Regions from separate parts of the Paraglaciecola sp. L1A13 genome, predicted to be linked through region 1. Evidence: predicted binding sites of a transcription regulator. Region 1 holds the regulator's gene; each other region holds the start of a gene.

Region 1 (8,243 bases):
TGATGCTAACGAAAAAACAGAAGACCCCACAGCCAAAAAAACGACGGACTCCAGAAAAAAAGGGCAAATTGCTCGCTCAAAAGAGCTTTCTACCGCGTTGGTTTTAGTATTCAGTGCCGCTGCATTTATTATGATGGGTGGGCAAATCGCCAAGGCGATATATATTGTCTCTCAGCGTATGTTCACTTTGTCCAGAGACGAAACCTATGATTTTACCCATATGTTTCAAGCGTGGGGTTATGCCATTGAGGCAGTGAGTACTCCTGTTATGCTGTATATGGTGATTATCACTGCTGCAGGAATATACGGTAATATTGCATTAGGCGGGTATAACTTCACCTGGCAAGGTGCTGCTCCTAAGGCAAGTAAGCTCAATCCTATTGCCGGTATCAAGCGTATGTTTGGTATGAACGGCTTAGTCGAGCTGCTAAAGGCGATCGCTAAAGTTTTTGTGATCATGGGTATGGCTTACGTGGCCATGCTTGTTTTTAAGGACGAAGCCCTTCATCTTGACTTGGAGCTATATCCACAGAATTTGTTTCACGCCATGGATCTCATCTCATGGGCATTTCTTATGTTGTGTTGTGCACTTATTCCTATCGCAGCGATTGATGTGCCTTACCAAAGCTATAAACACAACAAAGAAATGAAAATGTCTAAACAGGAAGTGAAAGACGAAAATAAAAATGCCGAAGGTGACCCGCAAGTTAAAAATCGTATTCGCAGACTGCAATTTCAGGCTGCCGCGAATCGTATGATGCAAGAAGTGCCGACGGCAGATGTTGTTGTCACTAACCCGACGCATTATTCGATCGCGTTGAAATACGATCAACAGGGTAACCGAGCGCCTGTTCTTGTTGCCAAAGGGGTAGATGAAATGGCGATGCATATTCGGAAAATTGCCGGTGCCCACGAAGTGCCCATTGTTGCCTCGCCCATGTTGGCTCGAGCAATTTATTACTCCACGGAAGTTGAATCAGAGATTCCTGCAAAGCTATTTATGGCTGTTGCTCAAATATTAGCTTATGTATTTCAGTTAAAAGCCTATAAAAATGGCAAGGGCAAACGTCCTAAATCGATCCCAAAAGACTTGCCTATTCCCTATGAATTAAGGCGTTAGGGCAGCTATTACACTTTTGGATAGCCTTCATTTATGCCGAATTGAGTTAGTTGGCGCGGTAGTTGCTTTATCAAGTTAAACGTCCGCCAGGTGTCAAAAAATTCGCATTATGCAACTTACTGCTTATCTCAATAGTTTCGACAAAAGCCACTTCCAGACAGCGATGTCTAAGATGGGTGCTCCGTTGGTTTTGCTGGCCATCATGGGTATGGTTATTTTACCCATGCCAGCTTTTCTTCTCGACGTATTGTTCAGTTTCAATATTGCCTTATCTTTAGTCATTATTTTGGTATCTGTCTTTACTAAGAAGCCGGTAGACTTTGGTATTTTCCCACTGGTTTTGCTGATCGCCACTGTTCTACGTCTAGCCCTAAACGTTGCCTCTACTCGAATTGTACTCCTTGAAGGGCACGAAGGCGGAGATGCGGCTGGTAAAGTAATCCAATCGTTTGGTGAAGTAGTCATCGGTGGTAATTATGCGGTAGGTATAGTGGTATTTGCGATCCTACTTATTATTAACTTTAAAGTGGTCACCGCAGGTGCTGGTCGTATTTCAGAAGTAAGCGCACGTTTTACGCTAGATGCGATGCCGGGCAAACAAATGGCAATAGATGCCGATTTAAATGCCGGTTTTATCGACCAAGACGAAGCGCGCAAGCGTCGTTTTGAAGTCACCAGTGAAGCTGACTTTTATGGTTCAATGGATGGTGCATCTAAGTTTGTAAAAGGCGATGCAGTAGCCGGTATGTTTATCATGCTGATCAATATTGTGGGTGGTTTATTTATTGGAATTTTTCAACATGACTTGGCTTTTGGGCAAGCTATTGAAATATACACATTATTGACTATTGGTGATGGATTAGTTGCGCAAATACCGTCGTTACTATTATCTGTGGCGACGGCAATAATCGTGACCAGAGAAAATGATTCACAGGAAATGGGCCAAGAATTAACTCGTCAGTTGGGTAATCGTCAAGCCTTGTATATTACTAGTGGTATTCTTTTTGTCATGGGGATCGTGCCAGGCATGCCACATGTGGCCTTCCTTGGTTTTAGTGCCTTAGTGGGCGGGTATGCTTTTTACCAACAGTGGAGTGAACAAAAACGCGCTTCTGCCCCCAAAGAACTTGTGCCTGCGCCTGAACGTGGCAATACCCAGCCTGCAGAAATTAAAGAACTCGGCTGGGACGATGTTCAGCACGTAGACACTATTGGTCTTGAAGTTGGTTATCGTTTAATTCCGCTGGTTGATAAATCCCAAGGCGGCGAGTTATTGACGCGTATTAAAGGAGTTCGTAAGAAATTATCGCAAGAATTGGGATTTCTTATCCCTCCTGTACATATTCGCGATAATCTAGACTTAAGCCCAAATAATTATACTATTTCAATGCTAGGTGTGGCTGTTGGCGAGGCTGAAATTAGTCACGACGATGAGTTAGCTATTAACCCAGGCCAGGTATTTGGCAAACTTGATGGTACGGTAACAAAAGATCCTGCATTTGGCCTAGATGCTGTTTGGATAAGAGCCAATCAGCGAGAGCATGCACAAACCCTAGGATACACCGTTGTTGATAGCGCCACAGTTGTTGCGACTCATTTGAGCCAGTTACTGACTAACAACGCCTATCAGTTATTAGGCCACGAAGAAGTTCAGCAACTGTTGGATATTCTCGCCAAACAAAGTCCTAAGCTGGTAGAAGGTTTAGTGCCAGATATTCTTTCATTAAGCACTGTGGTTAAAGTACTGCAGACATTGCTTTACGAAGGTGTGCCGATTCGTGACTTACGCACGATAGTACAAACTTTATGCGAATACGGACCGAAAAGTCAGGATCCTGATGTATTGGTCTCAGCATTACGTATTTCTCTTAAGCGTTTAATCATCCAAGAAATTAACGGCGGTCAAGCTGAACTACCAGTCATAACTTTGGCGCCAGAGTTGGAACAGATGTTGCACCAGTCTCTTCAAGCAGGTGGTGGAGATGGCGCTGGTATTGAACCTGGTTTAGCTGAACGTTTACAAAAGTCGCTAAATGATGCCTCTCAACAACAAGAATTAGCCGGTGAGCCTGCCGTATTATTAACGTCAGGTATGTTACGCCCAGTGTTATCACGATTCTTGAAACACGCAGTACAAGGTTTACATGTATTGTCATACCAAGAAATTCCAGATGACAAACAAATAAAAATAGTCAGTGCGGTAGGTCAATAGTCCGTCACGAGATGTAAGTAGCAAGGGGTAAATTGTGAAAATTAGACGCTTTTATGGCAAAGATATGCGAGAAGCATTGAAACAAGTCAAAGATGAATTGGGTGATGACGCTGTCATTATGTCCAATAAAAAACTTAATGACGGTGTGGAAATTGTTGCCGCATATGACAGAGAGCCGACGGTAAGCCCAAAACACGCTGCCCCAGCATCTGCACCTAAACGTAAGGTTGAATCTACTCCAACGCTCAGCGAAATTATCGGTGACAGCGGACCCGATAGCCTACGAGCGCTTTTGGAAAAGCAAATAAATGCCAAAGAAGCGTCATTGCAAACTCATAAGCCTGAACATGTACAAGCACAGCCACAACGTAATGCGAATCCTCCCCCAGTTGCTCGGACTACCGCTCCTCGTGAGCCTCAGCAAGAAGATGCACTTAATGAGATGCGTCAAGAACTAGCGTCTCTTCGTAATGTACTACAGTTTCAAGTGGCTGGTTTGATACAGCAAGATAAAAGCAGAAATCATCCATTGCACGGGTATTTAACCAATAAGTTACAGAAAATGGGCATTAGTCAAACGTTAGCTAATGAAGTGGTTTCTTATACGCCGGCAAAGGCTGATGAGCGCCAAGCTTGGTTGTTTTTGTTAAAGTTATTGGCAAATCGTATTCAGACTGAAGAAAGTAATTTGTTAGTCAAAGGCGGTATTGCTGTTTTAATGGGTCCTACGGGTACAGGTAAGACAACCACAGTTGCTAAATTAGCGGCGCAGGCTGCGCAAAAGTATGGCGCTGAAAATGTCGGCTTAATAACGATTGATAGTTACCGTATTGCTGCTTATGAACAAATTTCTACCTACGCTCGAATCATTGGTTGTTCGGTTAAAAAAGCACAAAACGCTGAAGAATTGTCCGATTTGTTATTCCAGTTTAGAAATAAACGTCTCATACTTATTGATACTGCGGGTTTTGGTCAAAGAGATGTTAGACTGATCAAACAGTTAGAAACGCTGAAACAAAGCACCACGGCAAATATCAGCAGTTATTTAGTGATGCAAGCAAATAGCCAGTATCAGGTTATGCAGCAAACCATAAAAGCTTATAAGCAGATTTCGTTACAGGGTTGTATTTTCACCAAATTAGATGAATGCTACAGTCTTGGAGAGGCGATTAGTGCAGCCATCGAGCACAAATTGCCCGTGAGTTTTATAACCGATGGCCAAAAGGTTCCGGAAGACTTAAAAGTGGCTGAAGCAAAATTTTTGATTACCAGTGCCGCCAAGCTTTATAAAAAGCATGTATTAATTCATACTAGTGATAATTCATTAACTAACACAGCAGTGGCAGTATGATTGAGGACCAAGCAAGTAGCTTAAGAAGAATGAATCAATCGCGATTAATTAAAGTGATCGCCGTGACCGGAGGCAAGGGTGGAGTGGGTAAAACCAATGTCACCTTGAACACCGCAATCTCTATGGCCCAACAGGGTAAAAGAGTGATGGTGCTGGACGCGGATTTAGGCTTAGCTAACGTTGATGTATTACTGGGCTTACGAGTCGTGAAGAATCTTTCTCACGTATTGTCGGGCGAATGCACTTTGGACGAGGTGTTGGTTGAGGGTCCTTACGGCATTAAAATTGCCCCGGCGACCTCCGGTAGTCAGTCAATGACTGAGCTCACACCTACAGAACATGCAGGATTAATTCGAGCCTTCAGTGAACTCCGTTCGCAAATCGATGTATTGATTGTTGATACCGCGGCAGGTATTTCTGACATGGTACTGAGTTTCTCGCGCGCAGCTCAAGATATTCTGGTGGTAGTGTGTGATGAACCCACTTCATTAACTGATGCTTACGCATTGATTAAAATTCTGAATAAAGAACACGGCGTCTTTCGTTTTAAAATCGTGGCCAATATGGTGCGCAATATGCGAGAGGGACAAGAACTATTTAATAAATTAACCAAAGTGACAAATCGCTTCTTAGATGTTGCTTTGGAATTGGTTGCCACCATCCCATTTGACGAGAATATTCGTAAATCAGTGCGCAAGCAAAAAGCAATAGTTGAAGCTTATCCGACTTCTCCTGCAGCGATAGCGATAAACAAATTAGCACAGCAAGCGGCCAGTTGGCCGGTGCCGTCGCAACCTGGGGGACATTTAGAATTTTTCCTAGAGCAGCTTATCGTTAAAAAAGCAGTAGGCGACATCCGGTGAATAACAAAGCGTCTGCGTACCAGCAGTTAGATGACAGAAATGCGTTAGTGGAGCGTCATGCACCATTAGTAAAACGTATTGCACACCATTTAATAGCGCGCTTACCTGCCAGTGTTCTGGTCGATGATTTGATTCAGGCTGGTATGATTGGCTTACTTGAAGCTTCACGTAATTTTGACGGTACCAAGGGAGCAAGTTTTGAGACTTTTGCGGGTATTCGTATCCGTGGCTCTATGCTTGACGAGATTCGTAAAGGGGATTGGACGCCTCGGTCAGTGCATAAAAATGGCCGTGCAATTACCAGTGCGATAAATCAAGTCGAACGTGAAACTGGATGCGATGCCAGAGATGTTGATATCGCTAAAAAACTTGACGTGAGTATTGATCAATATCACCAGATGCTCGGGGAAGTTAATGCGGGCAAAATTATCGGCATAGAAGATTTAGGGGTGAGCGAAGATGTGGTTACCAACGAACAATCTAAAGGCTCTGATACCCCGTTTGAAGACTTACTCCAAGGTTCGTTTCAAAAAGCCTTGGCTCACGCGATAACGACCCTGCCTGAACGAGAAGCGATTGTATTGTCGCTGTACTATGACGAAGAATTAAACTTGCGCGAAATAGGGGATGTCTTAGACGTCAGCGAATCGCGTGTTAGTCAAATACACAGCCAGGCGATGTTAAAACTCAAAAGTAAAATGCAAACTTGGCGTATTGAAGAATAAAACAAAAACTCACAAATACTGTGATTTGCCCTGAGCGGAGATTATTTTGGACAAGAACATGAAGATTTTGGTTGTTGATGATTTTTCGACCATGCGTCGTATCATCAAAAACCTTTTAAAAGATTTAGGGTTTACAAACATTCAAGAAGCAGATGATGGAAGTACAGCATTGCCGATGTTGCAACAAGGCGATTTTGATTTTGTCGTAACCGATTGGAATATGCCAGGCATGCAAGGTATTGATTTACTGCGTGCAATTCGCGCGGACGAAAATCTTAAACATACGCCAGTGTTGATGGTGACTGCTGAAGCTAAGAAAGAACAGATCGTTGCCGCTGCACAAGCAGGCGTGAATGGGTATGTTATCAAACCATTTACTGCAGCAACGCTTAAAGAGAAGTTGACAAAAATATTTGAACGTTTAGGTTAATTTAGGCTTTTCAGAACAAAAAGGAAGGCCATATGACCTCAAGTTCTGCTCCAATGTCGTTAGAAGAAGCAAAGCAACTCGTTGTGATGCTTGAAAATGGCGATAATCAAAGCGCTAGAAAATTACTCGACAGTGTAAATGATAGTAATTCAGTTGAATTATTTGAAGAGGTGGGGAAGTTAACTCGCCAACTTCATGATTCACTTAATAACTTTCAACTCGATGAACGTATCGCTAATATAGCAAACGAAGAGATCCCAGACGCCAAAACTAGACTTACTTACGTTATTGAAACCACTGAAAAAGCAGCAAACCGTACGATGGATCTTGTTGATAGTTGTATGCCGATTGCTGAAAAATTCAACTTGGAAATAAATGCAATTCTTCCTGAGTGGAAGAAACTATTGGGCCGTCAATTAGCAGTAGGTGAATTTAATACCTTGTGCCATCGTCTTGATACCTTTTTAGAGGAAGGTGAAGCAGAGTCGAGTCAATTACACGAACTTCTCACTGAAATGCTACTTGCCCAAGGCTACCAAGACATCACAGGTCAGGTTATTCGTCGTGTTATTGAACTGGTCAAAGTGGTGGAAGATAGTTTAGTACATATGCTGACTATGTTTGGTGGTGCAGAATCGCTGGAAATAACTCATATATCTGATAAACAAGCCGATAGTGTTAAAGCGGAAGGCCCGATTATCGATGCTGCTAACCGTGACGACGTCGCATCTAACCAAGATGATGTTGATGATTTACTATCAAGTTTAGGATTTTAGAGGCGTTAGAATATGGCGTTTGATGTTGACGAGGAAATTCTTCAAGATTTTTTAGTTGAAGCTGGGGAGCTATTAGAACAGCTTCAAGAACAACTCGTCGAATTGGAAAACAATCCACAAGACGCAGAGTTACTCAATGCTATTTTTCGTGGCTACCATACTGTAAAAGGCGGAGCAGGCTTTCTTTCGCTCACTGAGTTGGTGGATATTTGTCACGGGGCCGAAAACGTTTTCGACGTAATGCGCAACGGACAACGTACGCTAACGCCAGAACTTATGGACATTATTCTTCAGGCCACAGATGAAGTGGTGGCTATGTTTGAAGATGTAAAATCTCAAAAACCGCTGGTGCCGGCGAGTCAAAATTTACTCGATACCTTGCATCGTCTGAGTAAGCCTGAGTCAAAAGATGACGTCGCTAAAGTGACGCAAGTGGAAGCACAGAATAAAACTGTATCGGAATCTGACTCTCCCGCTAAATCAGAATCTGATGATTTTGATGAATCTGAATTTGAAGCATTGTTAGACGAATTACATGGTAAAGGCAATCCAGTTAGTAAAAGCGCCTCTGGTCAATCTTCAGCCGTTACCTCTGGGGCAGCAGAGGATGACAACAATGATATCAGTGACGATGAATTTGAAGCATTACTCGACCAGCTTCACGGAGAAGGTCAATTCGGTGAGGGGCAAGACACCTCATCAGATACTTTTGAAGCGTCTGTTAAAGAACCTGCCGCAAAAACATCTTCATCTGATGATGAGGATA
Region 2 (8,243 bases), 2.1 Mb from region 1:
GGTGACTGCCATTAGATTAGGATCTTGCTGCGCCATGTCACACAACCAACGACCGAATATGTTTGAATAGGTCGGGTCGCTTGGTGCCGCTTTTGGCAAACCGTCAGCTGATGGATTAAATTTAGGCACAGCATGAAATTTAATAGGATCTTTTTCGGCCAGTTCGTAGCCTTTGCCTTTTTTGGTCACTACGTGCAGAATTTGAGCGCCTTTGATATTGCGCATATTTTTCAGGGTTTCAACCACACCGTTTACATCATGGCCGTCAATTGGCCCAATATAGTTAAAGCCTAATTCTTCAAAGATAGTGCCAGGCACAACCATGCCCTTAATATGCTCTTCCGCTCGGCTAGCGAATTCTTTAATCGGTGGAACGGTGCTGAGCAGCTTTTTACCGCCATCACGAATAGAGTTAAAGAAGTTACCCGTAAGTAAACGAGCCAAATGGCTGTTTAATGCGCCTACGTTCTCTGAAATCGACATTTCGTTATCATTTAAGATAACCAGCATGTCTTTGTCTATGTCACCGCCGTGATTAAGTGCTTCGAACGCCATTCCGGCTGTCATTGCGCCATCACCGATTACCGCTACTACTTTTCGGCCTAAGGCTTCTTTTTCAGCGGCAACGGCCATGCCTACAGCTGCACTGATAGACGTTGATGAGTGACCGACAGCAAAGGTGTCGTATTCACTTTCATTTGGCCACGGGAAGGGGTGTAGGCCGTTTTTCTGACGTATCGTAGGCATACGGTCACGACGCCCCGTTAAAATCTTGTGAGGATAAGCCTGATGGCCCACATCCCATATCAAACGGTCAAATGGCGTGTTGTAAACGTAATGCAAAGCCACAGTCAATTCGACTGTGCCTAACCCGGACGCAAAGTGACCACTACTTTGGCTTACGCTGGTAAGTAAATATTGACGTAATTCTTTTGAAACTTGCTTTAGTTTGTCTTGCGGTAACTCGCGCAATTGCTTGGGGGTGTCCGCCAAAGCCAGAAGAGGGTAGTGGGCTAAATCCAGGGTCATTAGGTTCGTTTCTACTATTATTATCTGATGATGATGTATCGTTCGTAATTAGTAATTACGATGAATGACGAAATCGGTAAAAGATCTCAACACCTGTGTATTGTAGGGCAAAGCTAGCAAAGCTTGAAGTGCTTCTTGGTGAAGTTCACTTAGATATCGCTGAGCTCCTGCTATACCAAGCAACGCAGGGTAGGTGCTTTTATTCTGTTCTTGGTCTGAACCTTGGGGCTTGCCTAAGGTTTCTGAATCACCAATAACATCTAAAATGTCGTCTTGTACTTGAAATGCTAAACCTATCGTTTGCGCATATTGACACAGCAGTGCTTTACTCTCGTCTGTTATTTCTGCGCTTAGGGAACAAGCCATTTCAACGGCTGCTAAAATTAATGCGCCGGTTTTTTTGCTATGTAGCAATTCTAACTGTGACTGACTAATACGTTTATTCGTTGAATCTAGATCAATCGCTTGACCACCGCACATCCCTGAATAGCCAGATGCACGGCTGAGTATTTTAACTAACTCAATACGTTGTTGATTAGCAAATTCTGACAAGGGATAGTTGGCAATAATTTCAAAGGCCAGCGTTTGCAAGGCATCGCCCGCCAATATGGCATTGGCTTCGTCAAACTGAATATGACAGGTTGGATGACCGCGACGCAAATCGTCGTCGTCCATTGCTGGCAAGTCATCGTGCACTAACGAATAGGCATGAATACATTCAAGTGCAAGCGCGGGCGCATCTAAATCTGTTTCTTGAATGCCCAATGCTTCGCCAACGGCATACACTAAAAACGGACGCATACGTTTACCGCCCATTAGCAGTGCATATTGCATGGCATTTTTTAATGTGGGGGCGTGATCCCCAAAAGCTGATATTTGCGCTTGCAGTAAGGCGTCTACGTGTTGGTGAACGCACTTTTGTTGAGTCTCAAAAGTCATTAGTCTTGGGTATTGGAGGGATCGAAGTCGACCAGCACAGATTGCTCATCTTGACCCATTAATATTTGAACTTTCTGTTCAGCTTGTTTTAGTTTGCTTTGACTGTGGCGGGCCAATTGAATGCCTCGCTCAAAACGCCCTAAGGCATCTTCTAAACTTAGCTCACCTTCTTCCATTTGATTGACTATGCTATCGAGCTCTTGCATCGATTCTTCAAAGCTCAGGTTTTCGGTTTTTTTACGACTGGTCATAGGGTTCGCTTCTATTTTGTATTGCTCTTTTACGAGTTGAGCGCACCTTACCTGAGGGGTAAATAGTGGTCAAACCTTTTTCATACCTCAGAGCGTGAACAGTTAAAGATATTTCTCGTATGATGAGATACTTATCTCAACATGATAGTGAGATTTCAGGCTACACTACAAAGGATTTGGACCTAAGGACTATAGATTATTTCAACTTAGTCGATAAAATGATTAACCAAGTCAATAAGCTAAATATATATCCTGTTAATTAAAAGCAGGCGTTTTATAGCTGGGCCATTTTTTATTTCACGTAACACACTTTTTTGATGGGAGTACAATGTGGATTTAGCAACCCTTATCGGCATGATCGGCGCGTTTGGTTTCGTGATCATGGCCATGGTGCTAGGCGGTGATTTGGGGATGTTTTTTAACGTGCCCTCTATTTTAATCGTCGTGTGCGGTAGTTTATTTGTGGTGTTGTCTCAATTTACCTTAGGGCAGTTTTTTGGTGCGGGTAAAATTGCCGGCAAAGCCTTTATGTTCAAAATAGAATCACCTGAATCTCAAATTGAAAAAATTGTTGAAATGGCCGACGCAGCACGCAAAGGCGGTTTCTTAGCGTTAGAAGAAGCACAAATTGAAAATGAATTTATGCAAAAAGGTGTCGACATGCTGGTTGATGGGCATGACGTCGATGTTGTGCGGGCTACATTAGGCAAAGATATTTCGATGACCACAGAGCGCCATGAATTTGGTGCCACCATATTTAAAGGGTTAGGTGACGTAGCGCCTGCAATGGGAATGATTGGTACATTGATTGGTTTGGTTGCTATGTTATCAAACATGGACGATCCCAAATCAATCGGGCCGGCAATGGCCGTTGCGCTTTTAACCACTCTTTACGGAGCCGTATTAGCGAACGTTGTATGTTTACCTATTGCGGAGAAACTGGGTAATCGTGCGGTGGAAGAAAAACTCAACCAAAGTCTTATTTTAGACGGCATTATTGGCATAGCTGATGGGCAAAACCCTAGGGTTATCGAAGGAATATTAAAAAATTATTTAGCCGCCAGTAAACGCGGCAGCGCGACGGAAGACGCATAAGTCATGGAAGACGAATGCCCAAAATGTCCCCCCGAGGGCCTACCCGCATGGATGGGGACATTTGCAGATTTAATGTCTTTGTTGATGTGTTTCTTCGTTTTGCTGCTGTCATTTTCAGAAATGGATGTATTAAAATTTAAGCAAATCGCTGGTTCGATGAAGTTTGCTTTTGGTGTGCAAAATAAAATTGAGGTTAAAGATATTCCTAAAGGCACAAGTGTTATTGCCATGGAGTTTAGACCCGGACGTCCAGACCCGACGCCGATTGAAACAATACAGCAGCAAACTATTGAAATGACTCAGCAAATGCTAGAGTTTCAGGCGGGTAATGAAGACTCGGCTGGAGGACGTCAAAAGCAACGCGGTGAACAAAAAGGCGGTGCCGCCCAGCAAACTGCTAGCGAGGAAGCAAGCGCGAAAAGTAAAGCAAGCCAAGAGGAAGCCAACGAGAAGTTGAAGAAGGTTGCTCAGCAGCTGGAAAAAGAAATTCTCGACGGTGCAATTGAAATGGAATCATTAGGGCAACAACTTATTATCCGTATTCGTGAAAATGGTTCGTTCTCCGCTGGTTCAGCATTTTTACAACCTCAATTTAGACCTATCTTACGTAAAATAGGTACCATACTCGCTGATATGCCAGGTGATATTGAAATATCAGGTCACAGCGACAGTATGGTGATTTCCAACGAGTTGTATCGTTCTAATTGGGACTTGTCGGCGCAACGAGCAGTCGCCGTAGCAGAAGAGTTACGCAAAGCGCCGGGTTTTAATGAAAGCCGTATGTCGGTTGTAGGTAAAGCCGATACCGCACCCTTACTCGGGGAAGATAATGCACAAGCTCGTAGCAGTAACAGACGTGTTGAGATTGCCATTAAGCAGGGTAAAGCGAAAGTGTCAGAGCCTATATCAGTATTAGAATAATTAGATTATTCAAGCTCCGAAATTAAGGCGACCCGCAGGTCGCTTTTTTTGGCCCTGCATCAGGCTGAGCGCCAAGAGCAGACTACGAACCACATGAGGGAATATCTGCGCTCTTATCAAAAAAGATAGAAAATTCAGCAACGGTCACACCAAATTTTTTCATATATGAACGATTCATCATGCGGTTATTATCTAGTGCGTACATCCAGTCATCAATTGCAAAGTCATATTCGGTGCCATCAATGGGTACGGTTAAGGTGTACTTCCAATTAAAGGCGCTACCTTGTGATGTGCCACTCGCTTGACCGACTACGTCCGAAGCACTGCCAGTCACTGCGCCATTTTCGTCTACAGTGACATTCCATATACGAGTTTGACGGGTACCGTCGTTAAAATAAAATGATTCATCAAGTTGGCCATTATTGCCTTGCCACGTTGCTGTTATATCGACGCAGAATCGGCGGGTAAGTTTGCCTGAATAGTCTTGAACTATCCCCCAAGCTGTTAACTGACCATCGAAATAGTCTTTCAGTGAAAAGGTCGGCGTGGTATCCCGATATTCATCGATAGCGGTAGTACAAGCGCTTAACAATACTAAGCTAGCGGATAAAGAGATGGCTTTTAAGGTGTGCATGATTGTGTCCTATTTTGCCTGACCAATTAATTGCTTACGCAGTTTTGGATAGCTCCCGTTGGGGTCTAACCAAATGCGTAAAAAGCTCGTTGAAAAGTTTTTATCGGCGATGCTACCGATCCGTTTCTGGTTTACATAGAACGCACCACGGTGGTCTTCACCGATTAAAAACAAAAACTCGTCTTTCTCCTTAATATCGGGCCAGATACTTGCGAGTTGCGTCAACCACGGCTGATAAACGTCACGGGAGACACCAAGCTTGTTCCATTCATCGGTGGTGGAGGCTAGAAGATCGTCTGCGTCTATATCTCGCAAATAGGTGATTTGTAATGCCAGGGGTCTTTGATTTTCAGTGTAAGTGCCGTCAGCGCTATATAACGTAGAGTGATATACATCCCAGAAAAACACCGATAACTTGGCGCTTCCTACTGGCTGCATCTCGCTTATAAGTGACGAACTTTGCCCTACCGATGAGAACAAGGCTAACAACAATACGATACAGTGTATGCTTGGCTTCATGTTAGCGGCTTAAGGGGGCGCAATAAGCAGGTTTACTTAGCACCAGTTGCACGGTGCTAATAGTGCGCTCTAAAAAACCACCTTCGCAGTAGCTAAGATAGTAGCGCCACATATTACTGAAGCGTTCGTCGTAACCATCTTGCGCCAGTACATCAATGTTACTGTTAAATGCTTGATGCCAATGTTGTAGGGTTTTTGCGTAGTCTAATCCAATATCATGAAGATCGCGGATCATCATATCGGTGTGTTTTTTTAAGTGCTCATTAATCAACAACTGAGACGGTAGAAAACCGCCAGGAAATATATGCTTTTGAATAAAATCAACACTTTTAGCGTAACTGTTCAGGCGTTGATCACTGATAGTAATTGATTGGAGCAACATTACCCCGTCTTTCTTTAAAAGATTAGAGCACTTCTGAAAAAAGGTAGGCAAGTATTCTTTACCTACCGCTTCAATCATTTCAATAGAAACCAACTTGTCGTATTGGCCTTCTAACAACCGATAATCTTTTTTCAAAAGGGTAATTTGTTGTTGTAAATTTTCACGCTCAACCCACTGTTGAGCAAACGCATATTGCTCTTCAGAAATCGTTGTTGTGGTCACTTTACAGCCATAATTTTTAGCCGCATAAACTGCTAGACCTCCCCAGCCGGTGCCTATTTCCAACAAGTGATCGCTTGCTGTGAGTTGTAACTTGTCACATATAGTTTTCAGTTTATGTTGCTGTGCCTCACCGAGGTTGGCGTCTTTGTGCGGGTAGATTGCCGATGAATACATCATGCTGTCATCTAAAAATCGGGTATATAACTTGTTGCCCAAATCGTAATGATCAGCAATATTCTTCTTTGCTTGGCTAGTGGAGTTACGCCGTGCAAAATGGCCAATTTTACGAATCGGCAGCGCTAACCATTCCATTTTACCTTCCCAGCGGTCAAGCATCGGCAAGTTACGGGCGAAGATTCGAATTACATTGGTTAGGTTTGGTGTAATCCACATTCCTTCGCTGTAGGTTTCGCCTGAGGCAACACTGCCACCAAATAGCAAGCGGCGGTATGCGCGTAAGTCTAGAAAGTTAATTTCGGCATGTAAGTCAGAGCCTTTCTCGCCGAATACATCGACTAAGACGCCATTTTCTTTTATGACCATTTCGCCTTCAGGCAAACTAGCAAAAATTTTTAACATGATTTGACGACTGATCTTGTCTTGCCAAGAAAGTGAGTCAACCTCTTGGAGGGTCTGTTCGCTGTTAACCATACTACTTCTTACCTTGTGTTGCGTGTGCGTAAAAAGGCACGCGTTTTAAAAATAGTTTTATCGCCTGCCAATAAATACCAATCACGGTCTTGATGGCCATACTAGGGATTGATATTAATACGCGAAATACTGACGTAGAGTTCAGTTCGATGCGCGTTAAATTCAAACCAGTATCTAAATGAGTGATCTCTTTAACACATTTGAGTGTTAAGTTAAGTTTTTTGCTTGGTTGCATGACGGCCCATTTATACTGCATATCCAAGGGATTAAATGGTGAAACATGAAACGCTTTTTGCGAATCGTGTTGATCATCTAAGTCGACCAAATAGTGATGCCGTTCATTCCACGGGGTATTACTGACTTCAGCTAGCATATGGCTGTAAAGACCGTCTGGTTGACGTAAGTAATAGAAATTGACGGGGCTAAAATACAAACCAAACGTGCGTACTTGCCCAAGTAGGTATACGTCACCAGCAAGTTGCTTTCCTGCTAATTCGCTCATCCGTTTGAGGACACTTTTTTCGAGTGATTCCGTTTTATCGCCTAGGTAATCTTGGCGTTTGTAACGCAAGGGGGCCCAATGTGAGGATGAGAAAAAACGCACGTTTTTTTCAATTTCACTCAACTCGTCAAGTTTTAGCCACATAAGAAAAATATCGTAGTTAAACGAATTTTTCTTAGGATAGTGGCGAGCGTGAAACACCCGACCTTTATATATAGCACTTTGCATTACAACGTTTCGCCAAAATGTTGGCATACATCTAATGCGCTGCGTACACCATCTTCATGAAAGCCGTTGTACCAATATGCACCACAAAAATGCAGTCCGTCTACAGCTGAAATTTCATGTCGGCGAGACTGAGCATTGATAGCGGCTTCATTAAATTGTGGATGGGCGTATTGGTAGGTGCCTAATATCGCGTTTTCAGCGATACCGCTGCGATTATTGAGGGTCACGCAAAAAGTGGTATCTGATTTAAGGCACTGCAAAATATTCATATTGTAAGTCAGTATAGCGGGGGAATGATGGGCTTCGTGCTCATTAGGAATAGAATAGTTCCAACTGGCCCAGGCGAGCTTACGTTTAGGCAAAACGCTGCTGTCGGTGTGTAAAATAACGTCATTGGGAATGTATTTTATTTGGCCAAGTATGTTAGCTACAAGCTCCCGCTGGGGAATTTCAGCATTATCAAGCATGCTAAGAGCCTGATCACTATGGCAGGCAAAAATAATCTCATCGAACTGTTCACTGCCCTCATGCCAATTCACTTGATACCCAGTATCTATTTTCGTTACGCCCGTAACTGGCGTACTTAATCGAATTTTATTGGAAAAACCTCTCGTTAAGGGCGCAATGTACTCTCTTGAGCCGCCAATAAGGGTATACCATTGAGGACGATCGGTGACGTTAAGTAAGCCGTGATTATTAAAGAATCGTAAGAAAAATATAAAAGGGAATGCTTTTATGTCTTCGACACTGGTAGACCAAATTGCCGCGCACATCGGTAGTATATAATTATAAATAAAGGCATCGCTGAAATGATGCTCACTTAGAAAGCCAAATAAGGTTTGTTGAGTGTTTATGTTGGCTAAATCTTGT
Region 3 (8,243 bases), 1.2 Mb from region 1:
CTCGTTCTAAATAACCGGAATTTAACTTTTTATCATGCGTATTCTAAAGCTGAAGCGTTAGAAATCATACAAACGTTGGGTTCTGAGTTAGCGATAATTTTGCTCGATGTAGTGATGGATACTGATGATGCTGGTTTGCAAGTAGCGCGTATTATGCGTAACGAAATGAACCTGACAGAGCCACGCATTATTCTTCGTACAGGGCAGCCCGGTTACGCACCTGAAGAGAGTGTAATTAAAGAATATGACATCAATGATTATAAAACTAAAACAGAGCTAACGCGTAGCAAATTAGTCACTACTATCATTGCCTCACTACGTTCCTACCAGCAAATATTGACCATAAATCAAAGCCGAATAGGTCTTGAAAAGATTATTCGTGCCTCAGCTAATCTATTGGAAGAACACTCCATCAATCGCTTCTGCGAAGGTGTTGTGACTCAAATCAGTTCGCTTATCGGGCTTGACTCATCCGGGGTCGTTTGTGCGCGCGCAGGTTCGGTATTAAATAAAGATGATGATGCGGTCTACGTACTCGGGGCGGCGGGAGAATTCGCCAGTTACATTAATAAAAAAATTGAACATTTACATGATGTAAAAATTGTACAAGTGGTAAACGAATGCTTGCAACAAAAACAGCATATTTATGAAAATAACTATACGGTTTTATACCTCAAGAGCACTGATTACGATGCTGCCGTTTATTTGAAAATAGGCCAACAAATTTCAGATGCTTATAAACAACTTATTGAGGTTTTTTTATCAAGTATTTCAGTCGGCTACGAAAATGTTAATTTATTTCACCAGTTACATTCTGCGGCCTTTAAAGATTGGCTGACTAAATTGCCCAATAGGGTGGAGTTTATCAATCAGCTGGATAATATCAGTACTGACAAAAAGCACGCTAATGACGTTGTGGCGTTGATTGATATTAATCACTTTGCGGATATTAACGATGGTTTGGGGCAGGATACCGGCAACGATACCTTACTTGCATTAGCACAGCGTATTGAAAGCTCATTTCCTAATGCGGCTGCCTTAGGACGCATAGGTTCAGATGTATTTGCCGTTGTTGGAACAGAGCGAGAGGTTAATTCTGCGACCCTTCAAGCGCTTTTTAATCACGCATTTGAAGCTGGTGACCAAATGCTGCCCTTAAGTGCAGCATTTGGTTTTTATCGTTTTAACGGCAAGGCACAGACAGGTATTAATATACTTAAACATGCCAATATCGCGTTAAACCGCGCCAAAAAGAGCCTTAAAACTAACTTCGAATACTATGCCCCTGAAATGGAAGAACAGACAACCTGGCGATTGGAGATGATCCGTCAACTGCGCAGTGATTTTAATCAACGAAAATTACAGTTGTGGTATCAGCCTCAAATTGACCTTGTTACTCAAAATATAATTGGCATGGAGGCTCTTTTGCGTTGGCCGTCTTCAGATGGAGGGTATGTTTCACCTGTTGTATTCGTGCCTTTAGCTGAATATTCTGGACTAATCATAGAGATTGGGGCTTGGGTGATGCAGGAAGCTTGCGAAAAACTGCGCTTGTTGACTGATGAAGGTTTTAATAATTTGCGAATGGCTGTCAACATTTCAATGCCGCAATTTCGCGATTCAGCGTTTATAGAATTGGTGAAAAGTGCCATTAACGATAATAACTTAGCCCCAGAGAGTATAGAGCTCGAAATTACGGAAAGCATTGTAATGGACGAACCTCATATTGTGGTAGAAGCACTGCAAGAGCTTAAGGAATTTGGCGTAAAAGTTGCCCTGGATGATTTTGGAACTGGCTTTTCATCTATGAGTTATCTACAACAGTTGCCGCTAGATCGTCTGAAAGTTGACCGAGCATTCGTCAACGAAATAAGTCCTAATAAGTCGGCCTTTATCGCTGAGACTATTGTAACGCTAGGCGCAAAATTGGGGCTACGCACAATTGCGGAAGGAATTGAAAAACCTGAGCAAGCTAATTTTTTACTCAAGTTAGGCTGTGATGAAGCACAGGGCTTTATGTATGCGAAACCTATGCCTTTTGAAGATTTACTGATATTTATGAGCAGCAATCTAAAAAAATAGCGAATAACCTGAAGTTAAGGTGTAACTAGCGGCGCTACTACGCTTTGTATTTTTGGCACAACGTTCTCTTCAAACCAAGGATTTCTCTTTAACCAAATGTTGTTTCGTGGAGAAGGGTGTGGCAAAACAAAATAGTTTGGCTGATAGTCCTGCCAATTTTCAACGCGCTTTGTCAGACTTAGCTTATCCTTCAGGTAATATGTCTGTGCGTACTGACCTATCAAGAAAATATACTTAATTGACATATTTCCTATGAGCCTTTTGTGCCATAACGGTACGCATTCTTTACGAGGGGGCATATCACCACTCTTTGCTCTACCAGGATAGCAAAACCCCATAGGCAAAATGGCAATGTTATCTGCATCATAAAATTGATCATCGCGTAAACCTAGCCATGCACGTAATCGTTCTCCCGACGGATCGTTCCAAGGCTTTTCAGTTTGATGGGCTTTTATACCAGGAGCTTGACCGACAATTAGTATCTTAGAATTATTATTCCCTTGAATAATCGGCCTTGGCTCAAAAGGTAAATGAGCCTTGCATACGCGGCAATTTCTAGCTTGCTGAAAGTCGTTATTCAAAAAGATCTACCAAAAGTACCTGATTTGTCATATTATTGTAACAATCCTGTGGTTTAGCATCTTTAGTCTGTTTCCAAATAGGATTGTGATGCTTGACGTTCTGTTGAGCGATTTATCAAGGAAATCATTATGTTAAAATTAAAATCATCTTTTATTATTGTATTCTTGGGCACATTGTCCTCTGCCGCTACCTTTGCCAACACACAAAACAATAGATTGTTTGATTGTATGGAATCAAGCACGTTCGCCATCGATGGTTCATGCATGGCAAATAAAATTCAGCAAAATGTACAATTTCGTCAAATGCAGTTAAATATAGCTGAAAAATCACAAGTTCAAGACAGTAATGCTATGGCAACTATGCAATTCTTTGAAAAAGATATGCGCATAAATATAATTGCTCATAAAGATGCGTTAGATGCTTCTGAACTACTTGTACTTAACGTAGCTGAATAACACAGCGCTTTAAAATCGTTCAATATAAAAGCTTAGCCAATGTATTGAACGAATAGTCCTACCTTTATTCTGCCCGTTCAAAATCCATTTCTTTTATGATATTTCTCATTCACTGCAGTACTGTGCATATTTGAGGAAGTTGCTTTGAGAATTGAGAAACAAAAAAACTCCCGAAGGAGCTTTTTTATGCTAATTGATATTTGACTTGATATAACTGCAGCCATTTTTGTTTGTGCAGCTCTAAGTTGTACTTCAACTCGCGGTATTTAAAATCCAGTTCAAGCTTTTCATAATTCCGTTTTATTTTGTATTTACGGATCTCCATCAAACGTTTTTTGGTAGCATACATCTCTGCCATCTTCTGCAAGATTAAGTCGTATTCTTGTTGCAAGCTATGCAAAATTTCATCAGCATTAGGCAGTACAGATAAGCGTTTCTGAGCGCGTTGCAGCTGCATTGCTATTTTTGCTTTTTCGATACGCTCTTCAGGACAGCGACGTAAATTTTTGGTCCAACCGATGAAAGACAATCCGCGGATAAGCCATTTTGTTGGGTCAAATTGCCACCATTTTATTCCGTTCCGATAGTCATATTCAAAAATATGATGGTAGTTATGATAACCCTCTCCAAAAGTGAAGAAAGCTAATATATCGTTATCGCGCGCACTATTTTTGTCTGTATATGGTTGACGACCCCAAATGTGTGCCAGTGAATTAATGAAGAATGTGACGTGATGAACAACCACTAAACGGAAGAACCCAGCGAGTAACAACATTCCTAAAACATCGCCATTGAGCAGTCCAAGTAACATTGGAATACCAAAATTAGAGACTAACATAATAGGTAAATAATATTTGTGCTGCCAAACGACCACTTTGTCTTTTTGCAAATCTTTACAGTTACTATAGTCCGAATAACGGTGTACTTGATATTCACGTAACATCCAACCCATATGAGAATACCAAAAACCACGTTTTGCTGAGTAAGGGTCTCTGTCATTGTCATCTACATGACGATGATGGATACGATGATCAGATACCCAATGTAGAATGCTATTTTGCAGTGCCATCGCGCCGCCTATGGCTAGCACTACTCTGACAAATGCATTTGCCTCAAAGGCTTTATGTGCCCATAGCCGATGGTAACCAGCTGTAATCGACATACCAGAGAAATAAATGAGAATAATACAGGCGATGATCTCTGCACTGTCGAATCCCTGAGTTAGCGCTACATAAGGTACGAGAATCAAGGCGACTAAGCCAGTAATCACAAAGACTAATAAATTGGTGATAATTAAACGGGGTTTTTTCATTTCAAATAAGGGATCTTTATTGAGCTTACACTTGTACGCTAATCTATCTAGCAAATGTACATATAGCAAGCTATTTCTGTGAGGTAACGGCATTTCTTGGTGTAGATTTACACTAAATGCAGATAATATATAGGAATTCTGTATTTCATTTTGGAGCGCCCTTTGAGTCGTCAAGAACAAAAACTTAAGACGAGACGAGCAATTATAGAGGCTGCTTTTAGTTTGCTTGATGAACAGCGAAGTTTGTCCAGTATTAGTTTGCGAGAAGTCGCGCGCGCTGCTGGTATCGCGCCCACATCATTCTATCGTCACTTTAAAGATATTGACGAACTTGGTTTGACCTTAGTTGATGAGGCGGGTTTAAATCTTCGCCAACTGATGCGCCAAGCTCGGTTGCGTATAGCTTCTGGTGGTGGGGTTATCAATACCTCGGTAGATACTTTCATGGAATTTATTTGTGCTCACAGCAATGTATTCAGACTATTACTTCGTGAACATACAGGTACATCGTTGGCCTTTCGGGCGGCAGTACTAAGAGAGATACAGCATTTCATTGTGGAGCTAACCGATTACACCATGGCAACAACTGGGCTGCCTCACCAATTTGCCAATCTACAAGCCGAGGCGATGGTGAAGCTAGTTTTCAGTGCCGGAGCTGAGGTTTTAGACTCAGGGCCTGAACAACAGGCCGTGTTAGCTCAGCGCGTGAAATTACAATTACGTTTTATCGCAAATGGAGCTAAAGAAGCCGCAGGTATTTAACGCTTTTGCAGATAGACCCCTGATTCAACATGATGTGTATAAGGAAACTGATCGAATAACGCGAAGCGTACTATGTCATGGGTTTCTTGCAAAACGGCAAGGTTGTCTTTTAGTGTGTCAGGGTTGCATGATATATAGACGATATTGGCATAGCCTTGGACCATACGAAGCGTGTCGTCATCAAGACCAGAGCGAGGCGGGTCCACTAATACTGTCTGGCAGTCGTAATCGTGTAAATTGACGCCTTCTAATCGGCGGAAGGTTCGCTCATTGTTCAATGCCTGCACAAATTCTTCACTCGACATGCGCAGTATCGTGACATTATCGATCTCATTTAAGCTAATATTGCATTGCGCCGCAGCGACGGATGACTTAGAAATTTCAGTCGCTAGAACTTGGTTGAAATTCTGGGCTAATGGCAAGCTAAAATTACCAGCCCCACAATAGAGCTCTAGTAAATCACCTTTACAATTTTGAGTCACATTTAATGCCCATTCGAGCATTTTACTATTTACGCTAGCGTTGGGCTGAGTGAAACTGTTTTCAATTTGCTTGAATTTGTAGAGTCTATTATTTACTGGCAATTCTTCTAATATATAATCTTTGTCGAGTAGGATTTTCTGCTTCTTAGAGCGGCCGATGATATCGATTTTAAATTCAGTTCTTAACAAGGTGCAAAGGTTTTGAGCCTCAGACTCCCATTGCTCATCTAGCGGCTTGTGATAAACCAAGGTCACAAGAATTTCATCGGTTAAAGTACTTAAATAATCAATTTGAAATAATTTTCTACGCAACATTTGATTGTGTTTTAGCAACTCAACCAGTTTCGCCATTACTGCATTTATGATTTCACTTGCAGGAGGAAATTGATTAACTGGATATTTTTGTTTAGTTGCTTGATCAAACATAACATGATCGAGGTTATCGCCGTCGTGCCACATTCTAAATTCTGCACGCATCCTATAATGTAAAGGGTCTGAGCAGAATGTTTCCAAATCAGGCATTGTAAACGACTGAAAAGCTTGCTTAATACGACTGATCTTATCAGCGAGTTGTTGGTCATAGTCCGCAGGATTAATTTCAGTTGGGCGCAAGGCAATTCTCCAGTTGATCAATTTATCGAGCGCGGGATTGTAAGTGTTTTCAGCGCTTGTGCAATATTAGTTTTTACTTCTAAAGAATTGTACTAAATTTCGACACTATGCGGCCGATACCCTAATAGAGGAAAGTGAGGTAGCTGAAATGAATATTAACGAGATAAAGGCTTTCATGCGTGAAAAGCCAGCACATTTAGGCGAAGCTAACAGCCTGCAAAATCGGCTGCGTGATAGCGGGCTAGAACAAGCGAGCGCATTAAATGATGATAAAGCGTCTCTAAGTGGTGCATCAGCATCTAAAAGTCTTTTCGGTGCACAGGTCTTGACCAATGCATTGAATCACAGTGTGTCATTGGGACTCATTAAACCAGAGTTGCGAGTACCCCAGGAAGCTGAGCAAGAAAGCGACAATGAAAGTTTGTTCAACTTTGAAGAGGTTGCCCGTAACGTATTGAATTTTGTTGGCGGGGCGATCAAAAATGCACAAGGTAAGGGCGCAGACGATAAAGCACTAGAATCACTGTTTAATCAAGCTAGCTCAGGTGTACTTAAAGGTATTGGCATGGCTAAAAAAGACCTTGCTGGCGTCATGAATGACGATATTAGCGAGGGTATTAGTCGTAGCCAAGAATTGATTGATACAGGGTTGCAGAAATTACGCGAATCGATATTTGGTAACGCTGAGGAAGTAAGCAATTCCGCAGCTTCAAAAGTTGCCTTGGAGAACCAAGTGAGCTATCAGCGCCGTGATACAGGTGAATTAAGCATTCGTACTTTAGACGGTGATGAAGTCAATATTCGCTTCGAAGACTTAAAAGGTTTTGAATTAAATCAAAAATCACTGATTGAAAAAGATAATCAGCAGGTTTTTAAACAACCTGTTGAGCCACCAACAGTGGGTGCTACAAGTGCTCCTCAAACGTCATCAGTAAATAGCGCTAGCGAAGAGAGTGTTTCAAGTGATGTTGAATCTACAGAGTCAACATTATCGCCGGATAATGTCATTCAAGGTGAAAGTGTTGCGAGCACAAAGGTATCGTCTGTTACACGCTATGAGCATTTTAACAGCAGCGCTCTGTCGTTTACTGTTGAGGGTAATTTGGACGAAGATGAATTAAAAGCTATTGGCTCGTTAGTCTCTGATGCTAGTGATTTGGCAGACGAATTTTTTCATGGTGATATTGAGTCAGCGTTTAATCAAGCGCTTAAATTAGGTTATGACGAGAAAGAATTGACCGGTTTTGCATTGCAATTAACAAGGCAGGAGCAAACACAATCTATTCAGGCCTATGAGTCGGTCTCACATTTTAGCGAAGACGATCCTAGAGGTGACCCAAATAAAACAGTAAAACCTGTCGCTCATTATTTGGATAAGATGCTTGATGTATTTGAGGAGTCTAGACAAAAGCTTGAAAGTGGGGAGCAATACGATGATTTAATCAACGGATTGATAAATCAAATGGGGGATGTACATACTCCTGATTTAATCTCTGCTATCCAGCGTTTCCATTCTTTTAATCAGAAATTATTAAATGGCTTACCACTCAATTTTTCTGAAGGCAGTATGAGCGAATAAGAGACACGTTAGGTACATTGACAATCAATGTACCTAACGGATTGGTTAAATCAATCTTCTAAATTTAATTTCTTTAGTAACAACACCGCTTGAGTTCGGGTATTTACTTCTAATTTTCTAAAAACAGCACTTATATGGGCTTTAATGGTTGCTTCGGTGACATTTAGTTCATGGGCTATCTGTTTATTTAATAAGCCATCATGAATCAATTTCAACACTTGGAATTGCTTTGGTGTTAGTTCAGCAATCCTTTGTGCTAAATTCACTCCCTCATCGTCTATGTCAGCAATTTGAGCTCTTAGTTCATCCGTTAACCACGTTTCGCCATTCATAATGGTTTTTAGCGCGTCAGCAATAAGTAAAGTGGGAGTGGACTT

Evidence for each region. Region 1 encodes FliA, which starts transcription of late flagellar genes. Its sites were predicted from a motif close to CTAAAGNTNNNNNNNNNNNNGCCGATA; they were not measured.
Region 2: a site for FliA is predicted at 2,409-2,435, ahead of pomA (flagellar motor protein PomA). Genes of this name have one in related genera too.
Region 3: a site for FliA is predicted at 6,380-6,406, ahead of GQR89_RS19700 (DUF5610 domain-containing protein). Genes of this name have one in related genera too.

What each region holds. Positions count from the first base shown of each region.
Region 1 covers NZ_CP047024.1:3,484,855-3,493,097, reverse strand. The annotation lists gene flhB (flagellar biosynthesis protein FlhB) at 1-1,120, shown strand, start outside; gene flhA (flagellar biosynthesis protein FlhA) at 1,230-3,332, shown strand; gene flhF (flagellar biosynthesis protein FlhF) at 3,367-4,683, shown strand; gene GQR89_RS14710 (MinD/ParA family protein) at 4,680-5,546, shown strand; gene GQR89_RS14705 (RNA polymerase sigma factor FliA) at 5,543-6,271, shown strand; gene cheY (chemotaxis response regulator CheY) at 6,318-6,701, shown strand; gene GQR89_RS14695 (protein phosphatase CheZ) at 6,734-7,477, shown strand; gene GQR89_RS14690 (chemotaxis protein CheA) at 7,490-8,243, shown strand, end outside.
Region 2 covers NZ_CP047024.1:1,431,920-1,440,162, forward strand. The annotation lists gene dxs (1-deoxy-D-xylulose-5-phosphate synthase) at 1-1,029, opposite strand, end outside; gene ispA ((2E,6E)-farnesyl diphosphate synthase) at 1,078-1,968, opposite strand; gene xseB (exodeoxyribonuclease VII small subunit) at 1,968-2,219, opposite strand; gene pomA (flagellar motor protein PomA) at 2,550-3,314, shown strand; gene GQR89_RS05940 (flagellar motor protein MotB) at 3,318-4,235, shown strand; gene GQR89_RS05945 (DUF3833 domain-containing protein) at 4,318-4,869, opposite strand; gene GQR89_RS05950 (chalcone isomerase family protein) at 4,879-5,388, opposite strand; gene GQR89_RS05955 (cyclopropane-fatty-acyl-phospholipid synthase family protein) at 5,390-6,643, opposite strand; gene GQR89_RS05960 (DUF1365 domain-containing protein) at 6,645-7,373, opposite strand; gene GQR89_RS05965 (NAD(P)/FAD-dependent oxidoreductase) at 7,373-8,243, opposite strand, start outside.
Region 3 covers NZ_CP047024.1:4,635,760-4,644,002, reverse strand. The annotation lists gene GQR89_RS19730 (EAL domain-containing protein) at 1-2,082, shown strand, start outside; gene GQR89_RS19725 (uracil-DNA glycosylase family protein) at 2,097-2,663, opposite strand; gene GQR89_RS19720 (hypothetical protein) at 2,793-3,119, shown strand; gene GQR89_RS19715 (fatty acid desaturase) at 3,304-4,431, opposite strand; gene fabR (HTH-type transcriptional repressor FabR) at 4,594-5,193, shown strand; gene trmA (tRNA (uridine(54)-C5)-methyltransferase TrmA) at 5,190-6,287, opposite strand; gene GQR89_RS19700 (DUF5610 domain-containing protein) at 6,436-7,866, shown strand; gene GQR89_RS19695 (response regulator transcription factor) at 7,917-8,243, opposite strand, start outside.